DNA from 3 places in the Paracoccus sp. 22332 genome. Region 2 is predicted to be linked to each of the others. Evidence: riboswitches for the same ligand, from Rfam matches in the RefSeq annotation. Region 2 holds a riboswitch; each other region holds the start of a gene.

Region 1 (7,942 bases), on a different contig from region 2:
CGGGCGTCACCACTTTTTTCCCAGAAGATCTTTCAGCGCCGCATTGTCGAGCATCGCATCGGCCAGCAGCCGCTTCAGGCGAGCATTCTCATCCTCTAGCCCCTTCAGCCGCTTCGCCTCGCTGACATCCATACCACCATACTTGGCCTTCCACTTGTAAACGGTGGCATCGCTGACGCCATGCTTGCGGCAAAGATCGGCAACGGAAATCCCAGCCTCATGCTCTTTCAAAATACCGATGATCTGATCTTCGGTGAACCTGCTGCGCTTCATCTCTGGTCCTCTCGGTTGGGCCAGAGTCTACGTCAAACTGGATTAGCCGCAGGGGGCAACGTCAGGGAGCTTCAGACCGCTGAAGGCAAGCTCTACCTCTTTGTCGACAGTGATCGGACCAGCAAGTTCGCGGTCACCCAGCTGGTCGATAAAGCCGACAGGAAGACAGCCTGGGAGTTCTTTCAGCACAGACGCGATGAATGCGTGGCACGCCCGCAAGCACAGTGGCTCGACACGGCGCGTCTGGCGCAAGATCCATCTCGGGATCGACGAGGAAACGCTGGAGGTTAGGGCCGTCGAGATCACGGGGAGCCATATCGGTGACACACCGGTGCTCTCCGGCCTTCTCGGCCAGATCCCGGCGGGCCAGGAAATCGGCAGCGTCACCGCCGACAGTGGCTGCGACACCCGCAAATGCCACGATGCCCTCGCCGACCGCGGCGCCCGCGCTGTCATCCCGCCACGCAAGAACGCCAAGCCGTGGAAGACCATCACCGCCGGAGCCATGGCCCGAAACGAGGCACTGCGCGCCGCGAAATGCCTCGGCCGGACCTTCTGGCGACGATGGAGCGGATACCACCGCCGAAGCTGCGTCGAGACGAAGAGGCACTGTGTAAACCTGCTGGGATAGTGCCTCATGGCACGGGACTTCGACCGCCAGATCGCGAAGATCCAGGTCCGTATCGCCGTGCTGAACGGCTATACCGCACTCTGCATACCCGTCACGGAAGCTGTGGGATAGGGCCGTCCGGGGAAAGGGGAACCTCGGCCATCACCCAATTTGTGCAATAGAGCCTCTCTTACCCATCCATCTTCAACGCCTGAATGAACGCCGTCTGCGGGATCTCCACCTTGCCGAACTGGCGCATCTTCTTCTTGCCGGCCTTCTGCTTCTCCAGCAGCTTCTTCTTCCGCGTTGCATCCCCGCCATAGCACTTGGCCGTCACGTCCTTGCGCATCGCGCTCAGCGTCTCGCGGGCGATCACGCGCGCGCCGATGGCCGCCTGGATCGGGATCTTGAACATGTGCCGGGGGATCAGTTCCTTCAGCTTTTCGACCATCACCCGACCGCGCGCCTCGGCGCGGTCGCGGTGGACCATGATGGACAGCGCGTCCACGGGTTCGTCGTTCACCAGGATCGACATCTTGACGAGGAAATCCTCGCGGTATTCCGAAATCTGATAGTCGAAGCTGGCATAGCCCTTGGTCACGGATTTCAGGCGGTCGTAGAAGTCGAACACCACCTCGGCCAGCGGCAGGTCATAGACCACCATCGCCCGGCTGCCCGCATAGGTCAGGTCCAGCTGGATGCCGCGGCGGTCCTGGCACAGTTTCAGCACGTCGCCCAGGTATTCGTCGGGGACCATAATCGTGGCCTTGATGCGTGGTTCCTCGATATGGTCCACATGGGTCAGGTCGGGCATGTCGGCGGGGTTGTGCAGGTCGCGGACCTCTCCGTCGCGCATGTGCAGCTTGAAGACCACCGACGGCGCGGTGGTGATCAGGTCCAGGTCGTATTCGCGTTCCAGCCGGTCGCGGATCACCTCGAGGTGCAGCAGCCCCAGGAAGCCGCAGCGGAAGCCGAAGCCAAGCGCGGCCGAGGTCTCCATCTCATAGCTGAAGGACGCGTCGTTGAGCGCCAGCTTTTCGATAGCGTCGCGCAGGGCTTCGAAATCGTTGGCGTCGACGGGGAACAGCCCGCAGAAGACCACCGGCTGGGCGGGCTTGAAACCGGGCAGCGCGGCCTCGGCGCCCTTCTTTTCATGGGTGATGGTGTCGCCGACGCGGGTGTCGCGGACCTGCTTGATGGATGCGGTGAAGACGCCGATCTCGCCCGGTCCCAGTTCGGGGATGTCGACCATCTGCGGGGTCAGCACGGCCAGCTTGTCGATGCCGTAGACCGCGCCGGTCTGCATCATCTTCACGCGGTCGCCCTTGCGGATCACCCCGTCCATGACGCGGATCATCACCACCACGCCCAGATAGGCGTCATACCAGCTGTCCACCAGCATCGCCTTCAGCGGAGCGTCGCGGTCGCCCTTGGGAGCGGGCAGGCGGGTGACGATGGCTTCCAGCACGTCGGGGATGCCCAGGCCGGTCTTGGCGGAAATCGGGATCGCGTCGGATGCGTCGATGCCGATCACTTCCTCGATGTTTTCCTTGACGCGTTCAGGTTCCGCCGCCGGCAGGTCGATCTTGTTCAGGACCGGCACGATCTCGTGGCCCGCGTCGATGGCCTGATAGACATTGGCCAGCGTCTGCGCCTCGACCCCCTGGGACGCGTCCACGACCAGCAGAGATCCCTCGACGGCGCGCATGGACCGGCTGACCTCGTAGGCGAAGTCGACATGGCCCGGCGTGTCGATCAGGTTCAGGATATAGGTCTGGCCGTCCTTCGCCGGATAGACGATGCGGACGGTGTTGGCCTTGATGGTGATGCCGCGTTCGCGTTCGATATCCATGCTGTCCAGCATCTGGGCCTTCATGTCGCGGTCGGCGACAGTGCCCGTCGACTGGATCAGCCGGTCGGCCAGGGTGGATTTGCCGTGGTCGATATGGGCCACGATCGAGAAATTGCGGATCAGGGAAAGCTCGGTCATGGCCGGGCTATACAAGGGCGCGGGCCGCGCGGGAAGGGAATTTTGCAGCCCTAGGGCCTGGCCAGATGCGCCCTGCGCAGCCGCGCTTCTCGCCACATGGAATAGATGCCCGCCCCGGCGATCAGCGCGGCCCCGGTCAGGGTCAGCGCGTCGGGACGTTCGCGGAAAACGCCGACCGCCAGCAGCAGCGCGAACAGCAGCCGGGAATAGCGGAAGGGCGCGATCACGGCGATTTCCGCGATGCGGGTGGCGATCACCATGGTGATGTATCCCAGCAGGCCAAAGCACAGCGTCGCGGCCATCAGCGCCCCCTGCCCCGGCGTCGGCACCACCGCCGATTGCCCGCCCAGGATCAGCAGCACCAATCCGGCGGCACCCATCGACCCGAATGCCCCGGCGGACAGCAGACCCGATCCGACCTCGGGCGGCAGGCGGCGGGTGATCAGGTCGCGCACGGCCAGCGTCATCACCGCGATGACGGCGAAGATCGAGCTGACCTCGAAAGACGCGGTGCCGGGCTTGACGATCAACAGCACGCCCGCAAAGCCCACGGCGATGGACAGCCAGCGGCGCCAGCCCACCTGTTCGCCCAGAAACAGTGCCGCGCCCAGCGTCATCAGCAGCGGCTGGGCTTGCAGGATGGCCGAGGCGATGGACAGATCTCCGGTCGCCAACGCGGTGACGAAGGTAACCGCGCAGACCCCCTCGCACAGGTTGCGGATGACCACTTGCGGGCGCAGCAGGGTGCGCAGGCGCAGCCCCTCGGGTCCGACGGCGATCCAGATGCCGAAGACGACCATTCCTGCAACGCCGATCACGGCCAGCAGCTGCCCGGTGGGGATGCTGCCGGACAGGGCCTTCAGCAACGCGTCCTCGGCGGCAAAGGCGGCCATGGCCAGGACCATCAGCAGGGCGGCGCGCAGGTTATGCATGGCGGGATTCCAGCCGGTCGATCAGGGCGGGCAGGTCGGCGATGGTCTTCAGCCGATGGGCACGGGGATGATCGGGCGCCTCGGCATGTTCGACGACCCAGGTCAGGTCATGCGGGATGAAGACGCCGTGACCGCCCAGTTCGACGACCGGCAACACGTCGCTTTTCATCGAATTGCCGGCCATCAGAAAACGGTCTGGTGCGACGCCTGCGCGAAACAGCACACGGGCATAGGATTCGGGCGACTTGTCGGCAATGATCTCGACGGCGTCGAAGCGGTCTGCCAGCCCGGATGCGGCGATCTTGCGTTCCCGGTCGATCAGGTCGCCCTTGGTGATCAGGATCAGCCGGCGCCCCGTCAGCGCATCAAGCGCCTGCGGAACGCCCGGCAGCAAATCGACCGGATGGGCCAGCATCTCCTGCCCCAGTTCCAGGATCCGGCCGATGGCGCGGCCGTCGATACGCCCGTCGGTCAGTTCGATGGCGGTCTGGACCATCGACAGCATGAAGCCCTTGATGCCGAAACCATAGCGGGCCAGGTTCGCGCGTTCCACGTCCAGCAACCGGCTGGCGATGTCGGCGCCTTCAGCATGATCGCCCAGCAGGGCGACGAATTCGCCCTCGGTCACGCGGAAAAACGTCTCGTTTTCCCACAGGGTGTCGTCGGCATCCAGTCCGATGGCCTCGATCATCGCATCCCCCGTCTTGCCGTCGCCGTCATGCAGGATCATGCTGGCGCAAGCTTGTCAAACCCCCGAAAGGATTGCCATGACCTTCACCGTTCCCGACATGACCTGCGGCCATTGCAAGGCTGCCATCGAGGCCGCCATCGCCGAGGCGGGCGGACGTGCCACGGTCGACCTGGCGCAGAAGACCGTCGCGGTGGACGGCCTGGACGCAGGCCGCGCCGCCCAGGCGATTCGCGACGCCGGATACGAGGTCAGCCCCGCCTGACCGACGCAACGCCTTGACGCCGCAGGCGAAGCCCTGCGGCACAGCGCCTGATTGAGCGGGCGGACCCTTTCTGATACCGTTGCAGGCGGATGGGCACCCAGACCGGGACAACCGGCGCCCGCCATCGCAGACAAGGCAACCGAGGAGACAGTTCATGCTCAACCGCATCGTCATTGCGGCCGCGGCCATCATGATGACCGCGCCCCTGGCCATGGCCGGCCCGATCGACAGCGCCTGCGTCCGATCCGACCGCGCACGCGGCAATGCGCCGCTCTGCGGCTGCATCCAGCAGGTCGCGAACCAGACCCTGTCGCGGTCCGATCAGCGCCGCGCCGCGTCCTTCTTCCGCGACCCGCACGAGGCGCAAGAAGTTCGGATGTCGAAATCCAACGCGGACAACGCCTTCTGGGCGCGCTACAAGCGGTTCGCATCCCAGGCCGAGGCTTACTGCCGCTAAGCCCGTGCGCATCACCGTCCTGACCGGCGCAGGTATTTCCGCCGAAAGCGGGCTTGCCACCTTCCGCGCCAGCGACGGCCTGTGGGAAAACCACCGGGTCGAGGACGTGGCCACGCCCGAGGGCTTTGCCGCCGATCCCGAACTGGTCCACCGCTTCTACAACATGCGGCGCGCGGCCGCCGCCGGGGCGCGGCCGAATGCCGCGCATCTGGCGCTGGCCGACCTGGCGCGGCGGCACGACCTGACGCTGGTCACGCAGAATGTCGACGACCTGCACGAACGCGCGGGCAGCCCGCACGTCATCCACATGCACGGCAGCCTGACCGGCGCGCTGTGCGCGGCCTGCGGGCATCGCTGGCCCGCGCCGCCGGTCATGTCCCCCGACGACCCCTGCCCCGCCTGCGCCCGCCCTTCCACGCGCCCGGATATCGTCTGGTTCGGCGAAATGCCCTATCACATGGAACGCATCTGGGACGCGCTGGAAAGCGCCGATCTGTTCGCGGCCATCGGCACCTCGGGCAATGTCTATCCGGCGGCGGGGTTTGCCCAGGCTGCTCGGCGCGGCGGTGTCGAATGCGTGGAACTGAACCTGGACAACAGCGCCAACGCCCGCGATTTCCATCGGCGGATCACCGGGCCTGCCAGCCGCACGGTGCCCGACTGGGTGGCCTCGCTGGGCTGATTGCGCTTGCCTGCGCGCCAGTCCCTGGGCTATGGCGGCGATGCCTCGGTTCCGGGTTCCAAGCCCGGTTAAAAGGGAACGCGGTGAAATTCCGCGACTGCCCCCGCAACTGTCAGCGGAGAGCCGGGCCGGACAACGCCACTGGTCCCCCAGGACCGGGAAGGCCCGGCCAAGCCGTGACCCGCAAGTCAGGAGACCTGCCGAACGCGATCACCCTGACGGCGTGCGAGGGGCGCGCCGGAAACGGAAACTTCCGTCGTGGTGGTGTCGCTGTCCGACGGGCCAAATCCTTTCGGACGAACCGCATCGCGCCCCGGCCCGAATGCCGGATAGCTGGAAGGATGTCATTCGTGACCGCAAGACCCATTTTCCCGGCCCTGCCCATTACCCTGCTTGCCGCCCTGGCCCTGACCACGGCGCTGCCCGCCGCCGCGCAGGACGCGGCCCCCGGCGCCATCGTCCTGGACGACATCACCCTGACCGCCAACCGCGAGGCCACCGATCTGGCCCGGTCGGGCAGTTCCGTTTCCGTGCTGGGCGCCGATGACCTGGCAGATCGCGCGGGCCAGCCCCTGGCCCGCAGCCTGTCGCGCCTGCCGGGCGTGACGCTGCGCCAGTCGGGACCGCTGGGCACCACGGGATCGCTGATCCTTCGCGGCGCCCCGGCGCAATACCTGCCCGTCGTGATCGACGGCATCGAGGTGTCGGATCCGGCCGCGGGCCAGCCTTCTTATGACATCGGCGGAATGATCGGCCAGTCCGTGAACCGGGCCGAACTGCTGCGCGGCGCGCAATCGGCGCTGTACGGCTCGCGCGCGGTGGCGGGGGTGCTGTCGCTGCAATCCCTGCGCCCGACCGAAGACGGGTTGCACCACCATTTCGGGATCGAGGCGGGCAGCTTCGACACCCTGACCGCCAGCTATGGCGCAACCCTGCGCCGCGCCGATGCCGACCTGGCCTTCCAGGTCAGCCATATCCGCAGCGACGGCTTTTCCGCGCGCGACGAACGGGACGGCAATTTCGAGGATGACGGATACGAGGCGACGCGCCTGTCCTTCTATTCCGCCTATGCGCTGGAAAGCGGCGCCACCATCGGCTTCAATGGCTTCTGGGAAGACAGCACCGGCGATTTCGACGATTTCGGCGGCGACGTGACGGGGACGCCGGGCGACGACTACAACGACCGCGAAAGCTATGGCCTGCGCGGCTTCGCGCAATTCCAGACCGGCGCCGTCGATCACGAGATCGCCCTGACGCGTTACCGCATCGACCGGCAAAGCTGGTCTAACGGCACCGTCACGCCCTTTGTGGGCACGCGCACGAAACTGTCTTGGCAGGGTGCAACCGACCTGGGTGGAGGCGTGCGCGCCGTGTTCGGCGCCGATACGGAAAAAGAGGAAGCCCAAGGCAATGGCGAGGCCCGCCTGAACGGCGTCTTCGTGGAAACGACCACGGCGCTTGGCGACCGGATCGACGTGACGACATCGGTTCGGCGCGACGATCATTCGCGCTTCGGCGGCTTCACCTCGGGCCGGGTGACAGCGATCTGGCGCGCGGCCGACGACCTGCTGTTCCGCGCCGCCCTGGGCAACGGCTTCCGGGCGCCCTCGCTTTACGAACTGTTCGGCCCCTATGGCAACGCCTCGCTGGAACGCGAGGAAAGCCGCACCCATGAGGTGGGCGTGGAAAAACAATGGGGCGACAGCCATCTGCGTGCGACCGCCTTCTGGCTGCGGGCGAACAACCTGATCGGCTGGGACGATCGCGGCACCACCGACTGGTCGGACGACGGCTATAACCAGGTGCCGGGCACTGCCCGCCGCCGGGGGGTGGAAATCGACGGGCGCTACGCCTTCGGCGGGGGTCATGCGCTGACCGCCAGCTATACCTTCATCGACAATCAGGTCGATTCGGAATGGGCCAAGGTGCCCGAACGCACCCTAAACCTGGGGGCCGAGACGGTCCTTGCCACCGGCACCACAGCGGGCATCCAGATCCAGCATGTCGCGGGCCGTCCGAACGACATGGACGACTTCACCACCGTG
Region 2 (7,942 bases):
CCCAGACATGCAGACCTTCGGCGAATTGCGAATCCTTCACGTCGCAGACGAAGCGGTCGATCAGCGGAATCGCCTCGGCCGGGCTGGCATGGCCGGGGATGCCCAGGTCGTCCTCGACCCCGGCCGATTGCGCCTCGGCCCGGATGGCGGCGACCAGCCGGGCCTGGCGGGGGGCGTCCATCCCATCGGCCAGCGAATATTCGTCCAGCAGCCGTTCCAGGCGCAGGAACGGCGCGGGCGTGCCCGAGGGCGCAAGCGGCGGCGGCAGGTGGCCCAGCGTCACCGCGCCCAGCCTGCGACGGGCCTGCGCCGCCTCGCCCGGATCGTTGACGATGAAGGGATAGATCACCGGCAGCGCCCCGGGCAGCGCCCCGGTCAGCGCCTGGGGCCAGCAGGCGGGCGACAGCGCGGCGGCCTTGCCGGGCAGCCATTCCAGCGTGCCATGCGCGCCGATATGGACCAGCGCGTCGGCCTGGTCCTGAAGCCACAGGTAGAAGGCGACATAGGCGTGGCGCGGAGTGCGGGTGGTGTCGTGGTATTCGCCTTCGCGGTCGGCGGGCTGGCCGCGTTCGGGTTGCAGCGCGATCAGCGCGTTGCCGCGCCGGATCGCGGCAAAGGCGAAGGCGCCGCCTTCGATGGCCGCGTCATCCTCGGGCGCGCCATGGACCGTATGCAGGGCCTGGCGCAGGGGGTCCGGCAGGCGGGACAGCGCCCGCCGGTATTCCGCCAGGGGCCAGCGGATGCGGCCGGTCGCAAGCGCCTGTTCCAGCGGCGCCGCGCCCGCGTCCTGTCCCAGATCGGCCAGCATCGCCTGGGCCGAGGCGATGGCGTCCAGGCCCACCGCATGGGCCATCCGATGCGCCTTGCCGGGATAGGTGGACAGGATCAGGGCGACGCGCCGCCGCGCGGGCGGGGTCGTGGACAGCCGGTGCCAGCCCGCCACCCGGTCCACGGCGGCCGCGACCTGGGCCGGATCGGCGCGGTGCCGGGCGCGGGCGAATTGCAGGTCGGAATCCCACGCGGCGGCATCCTTGAACGAGATCGCCCCGGCGCCGATGCGACCGTCGACCTCGGGCAGGGCGATGTGCATCGCCAGGTCGGAGGGCGATACGCCGCGATCCGATCCGGCCCAGGCGCGGCGGTCGTTGGTCGCATGGATCACCTGGAAGACCGGCGCCCCGGCGGCGTCCAGCGGCGATCCCTTGTCCGAGCGCGCCGAAAAGGCGGTGGCGTTGACGATGGCGGCCGGGGCAAGGCCGGGCAGCGTGGCGCGCAGCCAGTCCGCCGCGGCCCTGTCCTTGAGGCTGGGCAGGAACAGGCCCGCGGCGCGGAAGCCCCTTGCGTCGAAAGCCGCGATCAGCGCGCCGATTCCATCGGTATCCGCCGCCGCCAGCCAGGCGCGATAGAAGGGGATCGCCACCAGGGGGCCATCGCCGCTGGGCGGACCGTCCGACGGACCCGTGCCGGGATGCCAGAACCCGAAGGGCGGCAGCGCCTTCGGCCCCGCCACCGGCCCCGCATACAGCCCTGCGGCCAGCGCAAGCTGGGCCAGCGCCGCCTGCGCCGCGACCTCTCCGCCCGCATCGCACAGCGCGGTCAGCCGCCGCAGCGTCGACGGCGGCAGGTTCGAGGCCCGGTCCAGCGCCTCGTCCGGGCGGCCGTCCGCAGGCAGAACGGCCAGGGCGATGCCGTTCCGCCGGGCCAGCCGGGACAGCTGTTCCACCCCATAGGACCACCAGGATGCCCCGCCGATCAGCCGGACCAGGATGCCCCTGGCCTGCGACAGGGTGCGCTCGATATAGGTATCGACCGACAGCGGATGCGTCAGCCCCGCAAGGTTCGCCAGCCGCAGCGAGGGCAGCGAGGTCCGCCCCCGGTGCCATCCCGCCGCGAAGGCGCCCAGGTCGCTGTCGGAAAAGGACAGCAGCACCAGATCTGCGGGCGTCTGCCCCAGATCGCGCGGCGCGGCTGCTTCCTCCAGCCCGTGGGTTTCGCGGAACAGGACGTGCATGTCAGGAAAGCGCGGCTTCGATGGCGGCGCGGTCGATGTCGCCCTTTTCGGCGATCACCACCAGCCGTCCGCGCCGGGGCCGGTCGCCCCAGGGGCGGTCGAACTGATGGCGGACACGCGGCCCCACCGCCTGCACCAGCAGCCGCAGAGGCTTGCCCGAGACCGCGACATGGCCTTTGACGCGCAGGATGTTCCGGCGGCTGGCCAACGCCTGGATCCTGTCCGCCAGCGCGTCGGGATCGGCCTGTTCCGGCAGGTCAACGACGATGGTGTCGAAATCGTCATGGTCGTGATCCTCGGCCCCGTCATGGTGCGAGGGGCGGGCGTCCAACCCGTCCTCGGCCGCGGCACCCAGGCCCAGGACCACGCGGGCGTCGATGACGCCTTCGGCCAAAGGCAGCATGGGCAGCGGCCGGGGGGCCTCGGCCTCGATCGCCGCGCGGGCGCGGGCCAGGCCGTCCGGGCCGGCCAGGTCGGGCTTGGACAGCAGCACCAGGTCGGCGCAGGCGATCTGGTCCTCGAAGACCTCGGACAGCGGCGTCTCGTGATCGGCATCCGCGCCGTCGCCCGTATCGGCATTGCCGGGCCGGGCGGGATCGGGGGCGAAGCGGCCCGCCGCCACGGCCTCGGCGTCGGCCACCGCGATCACCCCGTCGATGGTGATGCGCGAACGCAGGTCGGGCCAGTCGAAGGTCTTCAACAGCGGCTTGGGCAGCGCCAGGCCGGATGTCTCGATGACGATGTGATCGGGGCGCGGGTCCATCGCCATCAGCCGCTGGATCGATGGGATGAATTCGTCGGCCACCGTGCAGCAGATGCAGCCGTTGGTCAGTTCGACGATATTCGCCTCGGGGCAATTGGCGTCGGCGCAGTCGCGGATCAGGTCGCCATCCACGCCCACGTCGCCGAATTCGTTGACCAGGACCGCCAGCCGCCGCCCGCCGGGATGTTGCAGCAGGTGCCGGATCAGCGTGGTCTTTCCGGCCCCCAGGAATCCGGTGACGATGGTGACGGGGGTTTTCTCAAGCGACATTCAGGCCTCCTGCGGCGGGATGCGGGCGATGGTGTTCTTGCGGATGACGGGGGGGCGGTCGCGCCAGGGCACCACGCCGTCGTCGGACGCGGCATAGGCGCGGATCATGGCGATCAGGTCGTCCAAGTCGCGGTCGGGATCCAGCGCGCCCTGGACATAGGTCCAGCGTCCCGCCCCGCGCAGCACCACGGCGCAGCCGCGCGCGCAGGCGGACAGGCATTCCTGCCGCCGATGGCCGATCCCGGCGGCGGCCAGGGCGTCGGACAGGCGACGGCCGTCGCGTTCGGCCTGGGGGTCGGCCCCCGGAAGGCGGCAGGTGGTGCAGACCACCAGTTCATATGTCTCAGCCACGGCCCCTCCGGCCAGATGCCTTGTGGCGGCGGGATGGACGGGCCAAAGGGTCGTCGGCCATGGGCCAGGACCATCCGGCACAGCGACATCACCCCGGTCGCGCGCGTTTCACGGCCCCTTCCGGGGCGGGTGCTGGCAGGTCTCCCGGCTTGCGGATGTCAGGGACTGGCCCTGGCGGCTGTCCTGCCTTCCCGGCTTGGGGGCCAGTGGCGGTGGACATCCTCTCCGGTCACGGTCGCGGGGGCGGCTGCGCTTGGGCCGGGTGGCCTGGCGCATTCCCTCTTCGCCTGCCACAGGCAGGAACCAGCACCGCCAGCCAAGCCACGAACCGTCCCCCAAGTCAAGCGAGGTCGCGGCGTTCCCGTTCGGCGTTGCGCGGCCCGGCTGGTAGAGCGCCGAACCAGGACCGAAACCGGCGGCCCCCGCCACGTCCCCGGCTGGTTGCGCGGCAACAACGGCTCGATGGCCGTCCAAGCCCAAATCCTGACGCCATTCTCCGTCCCCCCATGACAAGCATGGAGCGAATCAGAAGGGTGAACGTCGATCAATATCCTGATCGGGTTCGGGGCTTAGGCCCGCAACGCCGCCTTCAGGTCGCCGGCGATCCGCGCCATCTCCTCGGGCGGCAGTTGCGGCGGGGCGGTGAAGCCCTGGGGCCCCTCGCCCAGATAGGCCAGCGAGGTCACGTCATGGACATGGTGCATCGGCACGACATGGGCGTGGGCATGGGCGACATGGATGCCGGTATAAAGCATCGACACGCGCGGGACGCCATAGAGCCGCTTCATCGCGCGGGCCAGGCCCTGCGCGCAGGTTGTGATGCGGGTCGCGAGGTCGGGGGGCAGATCCTCGAACCAGACATGATGCGCCTTGGGAATCACAAGGGTGTGGCCCGGCCGCACCGGATACAGGTCCAGGAAGGCCAGGATATGGTCGTCCTCGTGCAGGACATGGGCAGGCAGGCCGCCCGCCGCGATCCGGCAGAACAGGCAATCTTCGCTGGCCATCAGTTCAGCCCCAGCACGTCCTGCATGTCGTATTCGCCCGGCCCCTTGTCCTGGCCCCAGATCGCCGCGCGGATGGCGCCGCGTGCGAAGATCGCCCGGTCGGTCGCCAGGTGGCGCAGCACGATCCGTTCGCCTTCGCCCGCGAAGATCACGTCATGCTCGCCCACCACGTCGCCGCCGCGGATGGCGGCGAAGCCGATGGATCCCGGCGCCCGCGCGCCGGTTATCCCTTCGCGCGCCGGCGTGCGCAGGTCGGCCAGCGTCTTGCCGCGCCCTTCGGCGGCGGCCTCTCCCAGCATCAGCGCGGTGCCCGAGGGCGCGTCGACCTTCATGCGGTGATGGGCCTCGACCACCTCGATGTCCCAGTCCTCGCCCAGGGCGGCGGCGACCTTGCGGGTCAGGCCGACCAGCAGGTTGACGCCCAGACTCATGTTGCCTGCGCGGATGATCGGCGCGTGGCGGGCGCAGGCCTTCAGGTAATCCAGATGCGCCTGTTCCAGCCCGGTTGTGCCGATCACATGCACCGCACGGGCCTGCGCGGTCAGTTCGGCGAATGCCACGGTCGCTGTGGGCGCGGTGAAATCGATCACCGCCTGCGCCTGCGCGATCACCGTCACCGCGTCGTCGCTGACCGCGACACCCAGGGGCGCGCCGCCCATGCATTCGCCCACATCTTGGCCGATCCAGGCATGGCCGGGCCGTTCCAGGGCGCCCGCCAGCCGCACCTCGGGGTTGTCCGCGATCAGCCGGATCAGCATCTGCCCCATCCGCCCGGATGCGCCGGTGACGACGATCCCCGGCAGGGCGGGCGCGTCGGTGTTCTGCAGATCGCTCATGGCGGGGCCTCCTTTCGCGGGGTTTGCCGCGTCATATCCCGTTGCGGCGCGGCCCGCGACCCCCTACATCGGGACATATGGCACAGAACCGTTTTTCCCATGGCCCCGGCCCCTCGCAGCGCCAGCTTCGCGTGGGCGAACTGATCCGCCGCACCCTGTCGGACGTGCTGTTGCGCGCCGACGTGCATGACCCGGATCTGAACCGCCATTCGATCACCGTGGGCGAGGTCCGCACCTCGCCCGACCTGAAGGTGGCCACCGCCTATGTGCTGCCACTCGGCGGCCACGATGCCGAGGACGCGCTGGCCGCCCTGCGCCGCAACGCGCCCGAACTGCGCCACCTGGTCGCCAAGGCGATGACGCTGAAATACGCGCCGCAGCTGCGCTTCCAGCTGGACGAGACCTTCGACCGCATGGACGACACCCGCCGCCTGTTCGCCGACGAACGCGTCCGCCGCGATGTGGAAGGCGGCGCGGACGACGATGCCGGTTGACCTGCGCCCCTTTGGGGTGGCGGTCGGGATGCTGCTGGCCTGGGCGATCCCGGCGGCGGCGGACGGCTGCGGGCGGATGACCCATGACGGCCAGGGCTATGTCGTCTGCGAGGTTTCCGCCGCGCAGGAGCCCGCCCTGCGCCTGTGGCAGGACGGGCAGGACGGCCAGCCGCTGCGCAATTTCGCCAATGTCCGCGCCACGCTGCGCCAGGGCGAGCGCCTGTCCTTCGCCATGAACGCGGGCATGTATCACGCCGATTATCGCCCCGTGGGCCTGCTGGTCATCGACGGGATCGAACTGCAACCCATCGTCACCGGGGAAAGCCGCGACAATTTCGGGATGCTGCCGAACGGCGTCTTCTGCACCGGCGGCGCGCGTCCCTTCCAGGTGATCGAAAGCCGCGCCTTTGCCGCCGCGCGCCCCGACTGCCGCCTTGCCACGCAATCCGGGCCGATGCTGGTCATCGACGGCGACCTGCACCCGCGCTTTCTGGTCGATTCCGACAGCCGCTATATCCGCAACGGCGTCGGCGTGTCGCCGGACGGTCAGACCGCGTGGTTCGCGATTTCCGACCGGGCCGTCACCTTCCATGAATTCGGGCGGCTGTTCCGCGACGGCCTGGGGGTGCGCGACGCGCTGTATTTCGACGGGTCGATCAGCAGGCTCTATGCGCCAAGGGTGAACCGGGCGGATTTCGGGCGCTCGCTGGGGCCGATCATCGGGCTGGTGGACGGCGCCGAGTGAACCGGGCCGGTTGACCTTGCGCGGTCGGCTGGCTATGCCGCCGCCTTCCGTTTGCAAGGGGATCCCATGGCACGCAAGAAGGGCCGCGACATCAATGGCTGGCTGATCGTGGACAAGCCCGCCGGGGTCGGATCGACCGCGGTGGTCGCCAAGGTCCGCTGGGCGCTGGATGCGAAGAAGGCGGGTCATGCGGGCACGCTGGACCCCGATGCGACAGGCGTCCTGGCCGTGGCCCTGGGCGAGGCGACCAAGACCGTCGCCACCATCACCGACGCGCTGAAATGCTATGACTTCACGGTCAACTGGGGGGCCGAGACGACGACCGACGACGCCTCGGGTCAGGTCGTGCGCCGGTCGGACGCCCGCCCCGATCGCGCCGCGATTCTGGCCGCGCTGCCCGCGTTCATCGGCGACATCATGCAGGTGCCGCCCGCCTTTTCCGCTGTCAAGGTCGATGGCGAGCGCGCCTATGACCTGGCGCGAGAGGGCGAGGATCTGGACTTGGCCGCCCGCCCCCTGTGGGTCGAAAGCCTGGACCTGCTGGAGTGCGACCAGGACAGCGCGCGATTCCAGATGGTCTGCGGCAAGGGCGGCTATGTCCGCTCCATCGCCCGCGACCTGGGGCGCGCGCTTGGCTGCCTGGGCCATGTGGCCCATCTGCGCCGCACCTGGTCCGGCCCGTTCGAGGTCGAGGGCGCGGTGCCCTTCGACAGGATCGACCGGGACGCGCAGGAGTGGCTGGACACGCAGCTTCTGCCGCTGGAAACGGCGCTGACCGACCTGCCGATGCTGCGCGCCACGCCCGAGGGCACGGTGCGGATCCGCAACGGCAATCCGGGACAGGTGACGGGCACGGCGGAATGGGGCGATCTGGTCTGGGTCGCGGATGCCAAGGGGCCGGTCTGCATCGGGCGGTATCAGGGCGGCACGGTCCAGCCGGAACGGGTGTTCAACCTGTAGATCGCTTTACAGGGCCTTCGCCACCTGCGGTCGTTCACCCCAGATAAGCCCTCAGCCCCGGCGGCGGGTTGTCCAGCAGCGGGCCGGTCGCGACCGGGGGATGGGCCACGCCGCCCTCGACCAGGATCGTCTGCGGGGCGAAGCGGCGTGCGTCGCCTGGATTATGCGTCACCATCAGCACCGTGGCCCTGGTCTGGTCGGCGATGCGCCCCAGCAGGGCCAGCATCTCGGCCTTCAATGCCGGGCCAAGGGCCGCGAAGGCCTCGTCCAGCAGTAGAACCGGGCGCGCCCGCAGCAGCACGCGGGCCAGGGCCACGCGGCTTTGCTGGCCGCCCGAGAGGTCGGCGGGGCGGCGACCCTCGGTCCCCTCCAGCCCGACCTCGGCCAGAACCTGCGCCACGCGGCAGCGCTGTGGTTCGGACAGGCGCAGGTCGGGGCGCAGGCCCAGGCCAACGTTCTGCGCCACCGTCAGATGCGGGAACAGGTTCTGGTCCTGGAACAGCAT
Region 3 (7,942 bases), on a different contig from region 2:
CCGAACGTCTTCGGACTTGGCGGCGATGTCGAACAGGTTTCCAGGCCACCGTACCGGGCAATGTGCCGCGCCTTGGGGTGACCGTGAGGCCACTTCAGGATGTCACAAACAGACGTTCCGCAAGAACGGCTTTTTCTCCATCTGCGGCCATGCAATGTCGCCCCGTCAAACGCGCTTCGGCGCAGCTCACTCGGCAGTGTCGCGGCGTGCCAGGATCTCGTCCAGGCGCCGACGCGCGGCGTCGGGAAGGTCGTCGGGCAGATCGGCCTTGCTCGCGGGCCTGTCGCCCACCTGGATCAGCATCACCATCCCCATGGTGAAATGGGGCGAACACTTGATGCCCCAGATGCCCTCGGCCTCCAGCGTAACCTCGATTTCCTCGTTGATCTTGCCGATGAATTTCTCGCCGCCCTCTGGGATCATGCCGGCGATGGTGGCGGCGTTGTGGCCGGGATCCGTGGCGATGAACTTCACCGTGTCGCCGGGCCGGATCACCAGATAGTCCGGCTCGAACGGCATGGGGCCGGTGTCGTTGCGGTTCAGCATCCTGACCTCGTGCACCTCGGCCAGGGTGGCGGCGGGCAGCAGGCAGGCAAGCAGGGCGGCGCGAAACAGCATGGCGGTTCCTTTCAGGACAGACGTTGGAAGGCGAAGACCGGGCGTCCGCCGCCCGGATGGGGGATCAGCGCGGCCTCGACCGCGAAGATGTCGCGGATCAGCGCGGGGGTCAGGACCTCGGCCGGGGGGCCCAGGGCGGCGCAGCGCCCGGCCGTCATCACCAGAACGCGGTCGCAGCGCAGGGCGTGGTGCAGGTCGTGCAGGGCGATGACCGAGGCAATGCCCATCGCCTCGACCAGATCGAGGATCGCGATCTGATGGTGGATGTCCAGGTGATTGGTCGGCTCGTCCAGCAGCAGGACGCGGGGCTCCTGGGCATGGGCGCGGGCGATGTGGACGCGCTGGCGTTCGCCCCCGGAAAGCGAGGACCAGTCGCGATCCGCCATCGCCTCCAAGCCCACGGCGGCAAGGGCTGCGGCGACGGCGGCCTCGTGCCGCCCGCCCCAAGGTTCCAGCGGGCCGAGCCAGGGGGTGCGGCCCAGTTCCACCGCGTCGCGGACCCGGATGCGGTCGCCGGTCTCGGCCGATTGGGCGACAAGCGCCAGGCGGCGCGCCACCGTCCGCCGGGACATCCGGGCCATCGGCCGCCCCTCCAGCAGAACCTCGCCGCCGGTGGGCCGGATCAGCCCGGCCAGCATCCCCAGCAGCGTCGACTTGCCCGAACCGTTCGGTCCCACCAGGCCCAGCGTTTCGCCCGGCTGCACGCGCAGGCTGACATCGGCGACGATCTGCCGTCCGCCGACGATGCGGGACAGGCCGATGGCTTCCAGGACCGGGGTCATCGGTGCCGCCCCCGGATCATGATCAGCGCAAAGGCGGGCGCGCCGACCAGGGCGGTGATGACGCCGATCGGCAAAACCTGGCCCGGAATGGTGATCCGCGACACCACGTCCGAGACGACCAGGAACACCGCCCCCGCCAGGGCGGTCGCGGGGACGAGGCGGACATGCCGGGGACCGACCAGGATCCGCATCGCATGCGGCACCACCAGGCCCACGAAGCCGATGGCCCCGGCGATGGAAACCATGATCGCCGTGACCAGGGCCGCCGTGCCGATCAGCACCGCCTGCGTCCGGCGCAGGCCGATGCCCAGCGATGCGGCGCTGTCCGCGCCGAAGGTAAATGCGTCCAGCGCCCGCGCGTGCCACAAGGCCACGCCCAGCCCCAGCCCGGCCATCGGCAGCGCCAGCCATGTGTCGGGCCAGCGCACGCCCGACAGGTTGCCCAGCAGCCAGAACATGATGCCCCGCGCCTGCTCGGCGCTGGCGGACCGGGCGATGATCAGCGCCGTCAGCGCGTTGAACATCTGCGACCCCGCAATGCCCGCAAGGATGATGACCCCTGCCCCGCGTGTGCCGGTGCCGCCGCCTGCCGCCCGCGCCAGCGCCGCCACCAGCACGAAGGCCGTCAGCGCACCGGCAAAGGCACCGGCCGACATCGACAGCATCCCCGCCCCGATCCCCGCGACCGAGACCGCGACGGCCCCGGTCGAGGCACCGGCGGAAATCCCCAGCAGATAGGGTTCAGCCAGCGGGTTGCGCAGCAGCGCCTGGAGGATCAGCCCCGACAGCGCCAGGCTGGCGCCGCCGCAAGCCGCCACGACCGCGCGCGACAGGCGGTAATGCCAGATCACGCCGGCATCGACGGCGCCGACCTCGGCCTGCGACAGGCCGGCCTTGACCGACAGCACGTCCAGCACCACCGACAGCGGGATCCGCGTCTCGCCCACCGCCGTGCCGAAGAACAGCGCCGCGGCCAGGATCACGGGCGCAAGCCAAAGCCATCCCCAGCCCTGCACCACGGCGCGATCCCTCATTTCAGGCCGAACCCGGCCAGCGCCTGGGCCAGGGCTTCCAGGGCGTAGATCGACCGGACCGAGGGGTCCATCGCATTGGCCTCGATCGTCACGATGCGGTCGTTCTTCACGGCGTCCATTTCCCTGGCGACCGGGTCGCTGGTCAGGAAATCGCGCTTCACGGCGATGTCGTCGGCGGGAAAGCGGCGGCGGTTCATCTCGGCCGCGACGATGAAGGACGGGTTCGCGCTGGCGATGGTTTCCCAGCCGACGGTCGGCCATTCCTCGGCGGAATCGACGATGTTGCGGACCCCAAGCGTGGACAGCATCCAGCCCGGAACGCCATAGGCGCCCGCGACATAGGGGTCGATCTCGATATCGGCCGAGGAATACCAGAAGACCGCCGTGACATCGTCGGGCAGGTTCAGCGCCCTGGCCTTGTCCACGGCGGCGGCCTCGCGCGCCTTCAGGTCGGCGATGACCTGGGCGCCGCGCTCCTCGACATCGAAGATCCGCGCCAGTTCCGCGATGCCCTGATAGACCAGGTCGGGGTCGAACATCACCGTGCGCGCGCCGTCCATGCTTTGCGTGTTGTCCTTGCCGACGCATTCCGTGGGCATGACCCAGCTGGGGATCCGCGAATCGTCGAACATCTCGCGCGTGCCGACGGCGCCTTGCGGCCCGATCATCCATTCATAGGCGGTGACGACCAGATCGGGATTCTTGCCCAGGACGCTTTCGAAGCTGGGGGCGTTGTCAGCCAGCCGTTCGACCTTGGCATCCGTTTCGGCGAATTCGGGCAGGACCGGGTTGATCCACAGCGCGGTGCCCGCCACCTTGTCGGCAAGGCCCAGCAGATACAGGATCTCGGTCGTGCTCTGGCCGACGCTGACCACCCGTTCGGGGGCCTTGTCGATGGTGACCCGATGGCCGCAACTGGTCAGGGTCAACGGGTATTCGGTGCCCGCCCGCGCCATGGGCGCAAGGGCAACGGCGACGGCGATTGCCGTGGCTAGCTTCAACATCATGCTTCCTTCCGATGCATTCGGCGGGACGGAAGGCATGGACACAGGCGCGGGGACCACGACCCGCAACACGATGTCACGCCGAGCCGACCCGCTCGGGTTGAACAGACTGCGTCGGCAGGTCTCCTGACTGGCGGATGATCGCCTTGCCCGGCCTTCCCGGACCGAGGTCCAGTGGCATGATCGGGCAGGCTACCGCTTACAGTTGCGGGGGCAGTTCCGGTTGTCGCCCAGGGGCGGATCCGGATTCCCTATTAATTCCGGGTGGAAACCGACGCACCGTCCTTAGCCCGAAGCGGGTTTTCTGACAAGATCGCCTATCGGTCGAAAGGGACGGTCGGTCCCGATTCCCGCGAAGGGCACCAAACCCGGTGACAAAGATGCCTTTCAGCCGCCGTCGAAATAGCGGATCCCCTTGACCACCAACTCGCCCAGGCTGGAGGCGCCCAGCTTGTCGCGCAGCACCAGGCTGACATTGGACACGGTCTTGTAGCTGATGCAGGCCCGGTCGGCGATCTCGCGATAGGACAGGCCCTCGGCGATCAGGCCCAGGATCTCTTCCTCGCGCGCGGTCAGGTTGGCGGCATTGCCGCGCCGGCCGGGCAGGTTCATCAGCGCGATCTGCGTCGCAAGCCGGCCCTCGACATAATTGCCGCCGGCCAGCACCTCGGTCAGGGCGGTCAGGATCTCGTCCGAGGGCGAATCCTTGTTGATGACGCCATTGGCCCCCGCATGAAGCGCGCGGCGGGCCAGGATCGGGCTGCGATGCATGGTGAAGACCAGGATCGGCAGATCCCGGTCCAGCATCCGCAGCCGGTCGATCAGCTTGATCCCCGCGATCCGGTGATCGCCAAGCGTCAGGTCGACGACCATCAGGTCGGGCCGCGCCGCCCGCCAGGCGCGCCAGCCTTCCAGCGCGGTGGCCGCGCCGACGATCTCGCAGGGGATGCGCTGGCGGATGATGCGACCCCAGCCTTCGACCACGACGGGGTGATCGTCGATGATGACGATGCGCTTCAGGCCGTTGGCGGATTGTTTCCGGGGCGGGGCTTCGATCATCGGTGCGGCATCCTCAGTTCGGTGACGGTTTCGGCGCCCACGCGGCGGGGCGGGTCGAAGGCGGCGCCCAGGGCGCGCGCGCGGTCGCGGATGCCGGCCAGCCCGTGTCCCCCGGCCGAGCCGCGCCCCGAAGGACCGCGCCCGTCATCGCGCAGCTGGGTGACGATCTGGTCCTGGGTCCGGCGCATCTCGATGCGGATCCGGCGGGCCTTGCCATGCCGGACGGCGTTCAGCAGGCTTTCGCGGACGAAGCGATAGATCGCCGTTTCCGCAGGCTCGCTGGCCGCGATCCGTCCGTCGCAATCCAGGTCGATGGCCACATCCGGCGCGATCTCGGCGAATTCGGCCACCAGTTCGCCCAGAAGTTCAGGCAGCGATCCGTGGCCCATCAGCATCGGGCGCAGATCGTTGATCGCGGTGCGGGCGGTGTCGCGGACCGCGCCCGCATGGACCAGGATCGCCCGCAGCGCATCGTCAAGCTGCGCCGATCCGGGGCCCGAAACCTCGCGCGCGGCGGCGCGGGCCTGGGACAGCGCCGCGTTCAGCGCGAAAAGCTGCGGACCCATGTCGTCATGCAGATCCGAGGCGATCTTCGCGCGCTCGGTCTCGGACAGGGTCAGCAGCCGGGCTTGCAGTTGCCGGTTTTCCGCCCGCTGCGACGTCAGGTGGTCGGCCAGCGCGTTCACGCCATTGGCCAGCGCCGCGAATTCCGCCAGCCGGTCAGGCGGCGCGCGGCGGTCCAGATCGCCCTGCCGCATCGCGCCCAGCGCCTCTTGGATCGCGCGCAGGCGGCGCAGGATCAGGCGGCTGAAACCCATCGACATGCCGACCAGCGCCGCGCAGGTCAGCGCCAGCAGCGGCATGATGATGCGGAAATCCTCCCAGACCTCGGCGATTTCGTCGGCGGGATCGGTCTGGATGACCAGCCAGCCCAGGACGTTGGGATAATGCGAGATCGGAACGCGGTCCGACCGCAGTTCGGGGCGCATCAGATCGCTGAACCAGCCCGGCGCCTGGTCCTCTGTCAACGCCGCGCCCTCCGCATGGGGCGTCACGGGATGGCCGTGGTTGTCCGTCACAAAGGCGGAAAGATGGCGCAGGGCGTCGATCTCGGCGGCCAGCTGCATCGCCTGGCCCATCGTGTCCTGACCCGCGAAGCGCGGCGGCATCCGCACCGCGACCGTGGCCTGGGCGGTGCGGAAGGCCGACGAGGTTTCCTCGTCTATGGCGATGCGGGCGTTCAGGACGATGATCGCGGCGACCGTGGCGCAGAGCATGACCCCAACCGCCACGGGCACGATGGTGACGATGCGGTGCAGCGACCAGGGCCGGATCCGGGGCGGGACGGCGGCATCTGGCAGGATCCGGGCCTCAAAGCGCATCACGGCACCCGGCCTTCGGCGGTGGCGGCCCGCATGGCGGCGGCGTGGTCGGCGCCCTGGGCGCGCAGGACGCGATAATGCTGGATCACCGGGCCGATGCTGGGCCGATCCGGGCCGCCGCCAGCGGCAAGCTGGTCCAGCAGCGCCGCGACGGCGATGGGCGGATCGTCCTTCCGCCGGATCTCGTCCCACAGCTGGGCCGCGCGATTGGCGATCATGCGCGGGCTATCGCCATAGGCTGCCGTCGCGCGGTCCAGGGACGGCGCGATCCCGTAGGCGGGGTGCCCGGTCACGCGGGCCAGAAAGGCCGAGGGGGCTTCGTCGCCGGTCGCATCCAGCCAGGCCTGCCCCTCGGCCGGCATCCGGTGGACCTGTTCCGATGCGGCGGGCAGTGTCGGCTCTTCCTCGCGGCAGGCGGACAGGGCCAGGGCCATCAGGGCGGTCATGGCGGCGGTGCGGTATCGTGTCGCAGTGACCTGCATCCGGTCCCTTCCCAGTCCGGGGCGATTCGCCCCCGCGCCCGATGCGCCCTTCAAGGCTAGGTCAGCCCAAGGGATGAGACAATCTGCGCGGGCTTCGGACAATGGTATGGCCGATCGAGACGCGCCATGACTTTCCCCCCGCTTCAACGGGGAAAATTCCCCGCGAAGATCGGGGACCGTTCCCCGCAGACACGCCCGCGGCGGGGTGTTCTGATCGTCCTTGCGGCAGACCGAACGCCGAAAGGCCGAAGGCTGGCAGCAGGCGCGCGGGACCGGAGGGGAGGGCTCCGACACCGGATCCGCCGCGCGATAGGGAGAGGATCACATGAAACGCACAATTCGCAAGACGATGACGCATGTCTCGCCGCTGGCCGTGGCAAGCGTGCTGGCCTGCGGGCTGGCGGCGCCCGCCGCCGCCAACGACACATTGGTGGAACTGGCCCAGGATCCGGCGAACTGGGTCATGACCGGGCGCGACTACAACGCGCAGAACTATTCCGAGATGACCGAGATCAACAAGGAAACCGTGGCCCGGCTGCGCCCGGCCTGGTCCTTCTCGACAGGGGTGCTGCACGGGCACGAGGGCACGCCCCTGGTGGTGGGCGACAAGATGTTCATCCATTCGCCCTTTCCGAACACCACCTTCGCGCTGGATCTGAACGATCCCGGCACGATCCTGTGGCAGAACAAGCCGCGCCAGAACCCGACCGCCCGGACCGTCGCCTGTTGCGACGTGGTGAACCGGGGTCTTGCCTATTGGCCGGGCGACGACACGCGCGGGCCACTGGTGTTCCGCACCCAGCTTGACGGCCATATCGTCGCGATGGACGCCGATACCGGCGAGAATGTCTGGATCATGGAGAATTCCGACATCAAGGTCGGCTCGACCCTGACCATCGCGCCCTATGTCATCAAGGACATGGTGCTGGTGGGCAGTTCGGGGGCGGAACTGGGCGTGCGCGGCTATGTCACCGCCTATGACGTGAAGACCGGCGAACAGCGCTGGCGCGCCTTCGCCACCGGCCCGGACGAGGAGCTGAAGCTGGCCTCCGACTTCAACGAACCGAACCCGCATTACGGCCAGTTCAACCTGGGTCTGGAGACCTGGGAGGGCGACGCCTGGAAGATCGGCGGCGGCACCAACTGGGGCTGGTATGCCTATGACCCCGACGAGGATCTGTTCTACTACGGCTCGGGCAACCCCGCGCCCTGGAACGAGACGATGCGGCCGGGCGACAACAAGTGGACCATGGCCATCTGGGGCCGCGAGGCCGAGACCGGCGAAGCCAAGTTTGCCTATCAGAAGACCCCGCATGACGAATGGGACTATGCCGGCGTCAACGTGATGATGCTGTCCGAACAGGAAGACAAGGACGGTCAGATGCGCAAGCTGCTGACCCATCCCGACCGCAACGGCATCGTCTATACGCTGGATCGCACCAATGGCGACCTGATCTCGGCCGACAAGATGGACGATACGGTCAACTGGGTGAAAGAGGTTCAGCTGGATACCGGCCTGCCGGTCCGCGACCCCGAATTCGGCACCCGCATGGACCACAAGGCGCGCGACATCTGCCCCTC

What was found. A riboswitch is a leader RNA that binds a small molecule or an ion and turns the genes downstream of it on or off. The one in region 2 is predicted to bind cobalamin.
Region 1: it holds a riboswitch for cobalamin, as region 2 does, so the genes downstream of both, ACTJI6_RS14910 (TonB-dependent receptor plug domain-containing protein) here and ACTJI6_RS01465 (DUF1636 domain-containing protein) in region 2, are expected to answer to the same signal.
Region 3: it holds a riboswitch for cobalamin, as region 2 does, so the genes downstream of both, ACTJI6_RS12470 (ABC transporter substrate-binding protein) here and ACTJI6_RS01465 (DUF1636 domain-containing protein) in region 2, are expected to answer to the same signal.

Annotation. Positions count from the first base shown of each region.
Region 1 is NZ_JBQEOI010000015.1:66,974-74,915, reverse strand. It holds partial or broken gene ACTJI6_RS14955 (transposase) at 1-273, opposite strand, end outside; partial or broken gene ACTJI6_RS14950 (IS481 family transposase) at 331-462, shown strand; partial or broken gene ACTJI6_RS14945 (IS5 family transposase) at 479-1,015, shown strand; gene lepA (translation elongation factor 4) at 1,074-2,873, opposite strand; gene ACTJI6_RS14935 (DMT family transporter) at 2,924-3,805, opposite strand; gene ACTJI6_RS14930 (HAD family hydrolase) at 3,798-4,535, opposite strand; gene ACTJI6_RS14925 (heavy-metal-associated domain-containing protein) at 4,573-4,758, shown strand; gene ACTJI6_RS14920 (hypothetical protein) at 4,913-5,215, shown strand; gene ACTJI6_RS14915 (NAD-dependent deacylase) at 5,220-5,897, shown strand; cobalamin riboswitch at 5,927-6,116, shown strand; gene ACTJI6_RS14910 (TonB-dependent receptor plug domain-containing protein) at 6,248-7,942, shown strand, end outside.
Region 2 is NZ_JBQEOI010000001.1:298,356-306,297, forward strand. It holds gene cobN (cobaltochelatase subunit CobN) at 1-2,011, opposite strand, end outside; gene cobW (cobalamin biosynthesis protein CobW) at 2,013-3,044, opposite strand; gene ACTJI6_RS01465 (DUF1636 domain-containing protein) at 3,045-3,395, opposite strand; cobalamin riboswitch at 3,513-3,717, opposite strand; gene ACTJI6_RS01470 (HIT family protein) at 3,965-4,402, opposite strand; gene dapB (4-hydroxy-tetrahydrodipicolinate reductase) at 4,402-5,238, opposite strand; gene rbfA (30S ribosome-binding factor RbfA) at 5,316-5,732, shown strand; gene ACTJI6_RS01485 (phosphodiester glycosidase family protein) at 5,722-6,477, shown strand; gene truB (tRNA pseudouridine(55) synthase TruB) at 6,544-7,437, shown strand; gene thiQ (thiamine ABC transporter ATP-binding protein) at 7,472-7,942, opposite strand, start outside.
Region 3 is NZ_JBQEOI010000010.1:7,191-15,132, forward strand. It holds gene ACTJI6_RS12455 (pseudoazurin) at 187-618, opposite strand; gene ACTJI6_RS12460 (ABC transporter ATP-binding protein) at 630-1,400, opposite strand; gene ACTJI6_RS12465 (FecCD family ABC transporter permease) at 1,397-2,434, opposite strand; gene ACTJI6_RS12470 (ABC transporter substrate-binding protein) at 2,431-3,441, opposite strand; cobalamin riboswitch at 3,538-3,729, opposite strand; gene ACTJI6_RS12475 (response regulator) at 3,826-4,497, opposite strand; gene ACTJI6_RS12480 (LapD/MoxY N-terminal periplasmic domain-containing protein) at 4,494-5,879, opposite strand; gene ACTJI6_RS12485 (protein moxZ) at 5,879-6,361, opposite strand; gene ACTJI6_RS12490 (methanol/ethanol family PQQ-dependent dehydrogenase) at 6,687-7,942, shown strand, end outside.